One region of the Shewanella baltica genome, then DNA from elsewhere that is predicted to be linked to it. Evidence: riboswitches for the same ligand, from Rfam matches in the RefSeq annotation. Region 1 holds a riboswitch; the other holds the start of a gene.
The links. A riboswitch is a leader RNA that binds a small molecule or an ion and turns the genes downstream of it on or off. The one in region 1 is predicted to bind cobalamin.
Positions count from the first base shown of each region.

Region 2: linked by a shared signal. The riboswitch ahead of DYH48_RS01910 (TonB-dependent receptor) and the one ahead of DYH48_RS16385 (ABC transporter ATP-binding protein) in region 1 are both predicted to bind cobalamin.

Region 1 is NZ_UGYM01000002.1:3,652,970-3,656,123, forward strand. It holds gene DYH48_RS16380 (FecCD family ABC transporter permease) at 1-236, opposite strand, end outside; gene DYH48_RS16385 (ABC transporter ATP-binding protein) at 307-1,200, opposite strand; cobalamin riboswitch at 1,301-1,466, opposite strand; gene DYH48_RS16390 (histidine phosphatase family protein) at 1,671-2,402, opposite strand; gene metH (methionine synthase) at 2,848-3,154, shown strand, end outside.
Region 2 is NZ_UGYM01000002.1:421,903-425,056, reverse strand. It holds gene DYH48_RS01910 (TonB-dependent receptor) at 1-1,403, opposite strand, end outside; cobalamin riboswitch at 1,513-1,746, opposite strand; gene DYH48_RS01905 (hypothetical protein) at 1,883-2,551, opposite strand; gene rihA (pyrimidine-specific ribonucleoside hydrolase RihA) at 3,030-3,154, shown strand, end outside.

The DNA of each region.
Region 1 (3,154 bases):
ACGGTTTGCAGCACACTGCCCGCCAAGGACAAACCCGCACCCGCCACAAAGGCCAGCAAAATACGCGGCAGTCTGAGCTCCATCACGATGCGCTCCGTCATGCCATTGGCTTGAGTGAGGTTGGCCATTTTATTGATAAACACTTGGATAACATCCATAAAACTGATGTTCGCCGCGCCAAAACTCGTGGCGGCAATGGGGGTTATCAAAGTGATTATGCCTAATGCGACCAGCATCAGTTTTTGTCTCGTCAAAGGTGTCACGATACGCCCCAAATGTGAGATGAAATGCTGTTTACTCCCTGAATCATCCGCCCTCGCCTCGCTCAGCCAAAGTTTCAGCCATGTTGTGCGTCGAATCATGGTAGCCATAGAAGTAGCTGATTAAGGGCTTTTTATGTTGTGGATGGGTCGACACCTGAGCGCACACGCCGAACACATCACCAATTCGCGCCTCGGTTAATACCTCGGTTGGCGTGCCCATAGCGCTGACTTCACCGTTATGGATCAACAATAAACTGTCGCACAGGGCGCTGGCTAAATTGAGATCGTGAATAGAGGCAATCACGCTGATGCCAAGGCTACGCACTAATTCGAGGATTTGGATTTGATAACGCACATCGAGGTGGTTGGTTGGCTCATCGAGGATCAACAGTTGCGGCTGCTGCACTATGGCGCGGGCGATCAAGGCACGCTGCTTTTCACCGCCAGATAAGTGCTCGTACTGTTGATGCATTTTATGACTGAGGCCGACTTTCTCTAAGGCTTTGGCAATGCGCTCGCCATCACAGCTCGAATTGGTATCGAACATGCCCTTATGCGGCGTTAAGCCCATGCTCACCAATTGCTCTGTGGTTAGGTCAAAATAATGCGGCGTGTCTTGCTGCACTACTGCGACGCGGCAGGCAAACGCCTTGGGCGACAAACGCTCAATATCTTGATCAAACAAGGTAATTTTGCCCTGAGTCGGGCGAACAAACCGATACAAACAGCGTAGCAAGCTAGACTTACCCGCACCGTTAGGCCCAATCAAACCCAACATCTGCCCCGTTGACAGCGCAAAGTTAATATTGGAAAGAATGGTTTTGCCATCGATACACCAGCTTAACTGGCTGACATCGAGCGCGACCGTCTGGCTCGCTGATGGGCGAGTGTCGCTGTCATTCAAAGCATGGCTCGTTTGGATGGCAGAGAGTTTCACCAAAGTGGTGCTCCTAGCGAGTCCAAACCTGAATAAAAAAAGGTTGTGCACATTGTCATCGGCTCCCTCGAGTCACCCGCTCGAGAACTAAGGCTGCACGCAGCGATAACAGAAATAGGCAGGTCTCCTGACTCGTCACTTTTTGTATTGAAAACAATATAAAAAGTCACTCACAGTTGCGGGCACAGTTCGGGCTGACTGACAAGCAGCTCCCCGATTCCCTATTATGTTGAGATTGATTTCAAGCCTTTGCAGCGTGTCTAGGCAATAGTTGCCACAGAACACACTCGCACCACTCAAAACTCCCAACACCTATTTCTGTGACGTCAGCCGATACACTGCCACCAGCCTTGCAAGGCCGTGTGTATCGGGTAACGTCAGGAAAAAGCATTATCCTATATTTGCCTTAATTGGCAATCGACAATCACGCTGCTAAGACAAGAAAAATCTTCACCTTAGGGCAACGCGGATCACTCGCAGCGTCCGCTCGGCCAATCTAAACGCCAGTAACAAACGCCGTGTTCATCTTGCAGCACATTAATGCTCACCACGGCCGCCACGGGTAAATCGAGTTGACTGTAAAATCCCACCGCCCGTTCAACCCCAAGGGCGCGCGCCATTAAGTGACGGATCACTCCGCCGTGGGTCACCACCCATACTTTGGCAGCCAGTTCGCCCGCAGCCACGCTCACTCCCAGACTCGCTCCCACAGCCTGCTCGGCGTTATCTGAGTCGACGGTCAATCGTTCAAACTCGGCGGCGAGTATCTGGTCAATTGCGCCATTCACCCGCGACTCGAAGCTTGCCATAGTCTCACCATTGGGCGGCGGCGTTTGCCAAGGGTTTTGCCAATAGGCAGCTAAGCTTTCGCCCTCTTGCTGATAAAGCTCATCGAGCCGACGACCGTCCCAATCGCCAAAGTCGATTTCCTGTAAAACCGACAAAAACTGCGCCTGCAATGGCCTTGGCTCAGATATCAATGCCGCCGTCGAATGCAGCTCGGCGGCAAAGGCTTGGGCAAATTCGCCGCAGCGGCGTGAAGTCGAACTATAAATCGCGCTGCAGGTACTTGCCTGCGCCTCAACAGCAGCCGACATTTGCTGCCAGCCCTTTTCGCTTAAAGGCACATCCACACGGCCGCGTAAAATGGCGCCGCCTTCACACTCGCCGTGGCGTAACAATAACAATCGAACTTGTTTCATCGTATTCCTATGTCTATCACTCATGGCAAATTTTGTTGAAAACCCACATTAGACCCGTCGTCCTATATACTCAATTACGCCCTAGCCCTGCAAATAGCCTAACAACTAGCCCTAAAAAAAAGAGCCGTTAAACTGGGTGAAAAGTGGTGATAGGACTCAATTGTCGTTAGTCAATTTTGACCTTGCCCTGACAATCATAAGTCGCGTATTATGGACGTCTATACGTTTAAATGTCCAAAACTAAACTCTAACGATAAATAACTAAAACGAGTAGTCAAATATCGACCGAGCAGAATGGAATGCACTTAGCCTAACTAAGTTAGCTAACTCACTTGGGTCGATAACGAGAGCCGATATCTGGACTGCACAACACGCTTTACCCTGCACTTAGCATAACAAGGGTCGATGCTTGGACTTAACTTAGCTGTATTTAAGGTAATTATTTATGACGATACCCTCTACCAAAGCCGGCCAGATATTGGCAGACATTCGTAAACAGCTTGCTGAGCGCATTCTAATCTTAGACGGTGCCATGGGCACTATGATCCAAGACCACAAGCTCGAAGAAGAGGATTATCGCGGCGAACGCTTTAAAGATTGGCACACTGACGTCAAAGGCAACAACGATTTATTGGTGTTGTCGCAACCCCACATCATCAAACAAATTCACACCGACTACTTAAACGCCGGTGCCGACATCATTGAAACCAACACCTTTAATGCTACGACTATTGCCATGGCCGACTACGACA
Region 2 (3,154 bases), 3.2 Mb from region 1:
TGGCTCGCAAGAGTCCAATCCCAACCCGCTTCGTAGGAGCGGCCCGTCTGCGGCTTTAAGCCAAACACATTTTTAGAGGTATAAGCTTGCTCATCCACTTTCGCAAAACGGAAGTTTTCATCGCCACGTAGATAGAATCTGTGCTCTGTACTAGGACGGTAGTTCAGGCCAAACTCGAATGCTGTCGCATCTTCATCTAAATCCATGCCATTAGGATAAACTTTGCGATCGACTAACTCGTCGGTCACCCGCGCATAACGACCACCCACAACGTAGCTTAGGGTATGGCTTAAAGGCACTGTGGCTTGTAGATAGGCGCTTTGCATTTGCTGTACATTACTCCGCGCCATAGTGTCAAAATCGGCCTTACCACGGCTGATGTCTAAACCTGTGACTAGATTTAGCTCACCTTGACGGGTACTGTAGTTCGCTAACGCTTTAGGGCTAAACATCAACAGTGAGCGCGTGTTATGGCTGTTCGCCCCCCAATTAAAAGAAGACACTAAGGTATCGCTATAATCTAAATCCGCTGCTAAAGCCCAATTTTGATTAAGCTGATGCTGATAACCCGTGCGCGCCGCAGTGGTCATCTCATGGACATATTCGCTGCTCTTGAAAGATTGGCGTGGGTCTTTATTGAACTGTTCTTCTGTCAATGAGCCAGGATTTTCACGGTCATCGTCGTAATAGCTGGTTTCAATAAAGAACGAATCTGTGGCCGTTTTATATTGAATGCGACCTAAAATCGACCCCGTTTCATTGGCATTATGCTTGCGGTAGTTGTCACCTTGGTTATAGCTACCAGTGAAAAAGTAACGCCAATCCTTGTTGATCGCGCCAGACACATCACCGCGACCTTCATAGGTATCAAAGCTGCCGCCGGATAACTGCACGCTACCACCTGTATTTTCAGGGGATTTAGTGACAATATTGATCACGCCGCCTACCGCTTGGTCGCCATAAAGCACACCCGCACTACCCGATAAAATTTCGATGCGCTCGACTTGGTTAAGCGGTATGGCATTAAGACTAGGGGCAGCGATATCGATATTATTGAGGCGACGACCATCAAGTAAAATCAGCGTGTTATTAACGGCAGTGCTGGCGCTAAAGCCACGCATCGCAAAACTAGTACCGATGTTATTATCCGAAATTTGAATACCACTTTGACCGCGTAAAACCTCAGTCACACTAGTGGCACCGCTCATTTCAATCGCCGCAGCGTCAATCACATTCACATTCGCGGCAATATTTAACGGGGTATTGTCAGAGCGGCCGATCACGACAAGATGCTCGTCGACTTTAGCTGTGCTGGTATCGTCTGCCGCCATAGCGGGCGCGATAACGGAAAAACTGCAAAGGCTACCGATAAGTAGCGCGATTTTTGTTGGATTTGTTCCCATTTTACCTTTAACTCCTGCAAGGAAAACGGGGCATTAGCGCCACGATACTATTCATTCAGTAAAAGATACTGACAGTGACTATCGCATTTTGAGATCTGCCCACCGAAATCTCAAAAACACCTTTAGGGCCGGTCTCCGGACTTAGGCTATGTTAATCCCTTAAAAATTGGATTAACGCGAGACTGACCTTTGACATTCTGACTATCGGGTTCGGTCTTGAACTCACCAATCAAACGCGGTCTTCTCTCACCTTTTACCGTTGCGGGGGCAGTGCCAGAATTCCACTGGCTTCCCGATTATCTCGCGGCTTTCGCACGCAAGCACCTCAGAAGGTTGACTAAAAATTTGATTCATAGGGTACAGCCATCAATAAAACAGCGATACTCCCTTAAGGCTCAGCACATTATAGAGCCTGAGCGCGCGCATTATAGACGTCTATACGGATGAAAGTCCATCAAACTCAAGCGAGCGTCTACAGCCTACTTCAAGGAGAATGGGACTAAAGTGGAGATAAAATCTTGGCTATTATCCGCCTGCAGCGGCGGTTTATCGGCAGAAAAAACGGCACCTCGCATCGACTTATGCAACAGATACAAATCTTTATTGCCACTAACAACCGTATAGTAGCCAATTTCCCCTTGAGGAGTTGAAGCATAGGCTTTGGGATTCAGTGGCGTCACACCGTGCATATTGGGCATGGCTGTACAGCCTAGAATCGCATGAAATCCAGCGTGTCCATCGACTTCAGTGTCGCCTAACTTCTGGTACACCACCTCGCCGTCACAGGTCGATTTATAGGTCTCGGCCATCGCATCTAAGAAGCGCTCAGGGCTAATACTCTCGGCCATATCCTTAAAACCCTGCACGCAAAATAGCGCACTCCACTGGGTTAATGCTTCCTGCTCTGGCACAAACTCTGCCATAAACATGCCTGCTTGCTCCTCATGATAAGCCTGTTTCCAGCCCGCAGGCAGATTGAACCCTAATTGCTGACCAAATACGGGCAATACATGGGTATGAGCAGCGCCGCTTTCGCTCCGGGGCATATCTAATGTGGCTTGAACAGGCTCTGAGCCAATTAAGCTGCAGAGTAACAACACACTGGCACCTTGAAATAATCCAATAGGTGAACACAATGCTAATTTCATACTTATCATCCTTGTATCGCACTTATAACTAATACTAATTAATACGACATCATGAAATTGAACAGAAAACACCCAGCATTCTAGCGAATAACCCAGATTGAAAACAGTCAAAAGCCTAGATTAACTGCCACTTTAAAAGAAATAATCACTGTCACGGCGTAAATAACAGAGAAATACTCCGTTTATCTGCGCCGTGATGGTAAAAGAGGTTAGTGCTATTCGCTAAACAACCACATTTTACCCCGCCACTAAACTAACGAGACACAGTGGTGAAATTAGCTATTGGTAATAATGGACTCCACTAGGGCTTTAGGATGACGATAGTCCACGAGTTACATTGCAGCCAACGACATAGGGCTTGTTAATAAAAAGACGAAAACGCTCACAGTTTGCTCTGCAAGTATTCTCCACAGGCTAGCGCCTAACTGATGGCATGCTATTCTAAGCATCCAGTACCGCTGTTTAAAGGAGTAACAGTATGACTCGTCACATCATTCTTGATTGCGATCCCGGCCATGACGATGCTATCGCGCTGATCTTAGCCTTAGCTCACCCAGACCTCGTTCCCCTTGCCGTCACGACTAGCGCTGGCAATCAAACCCC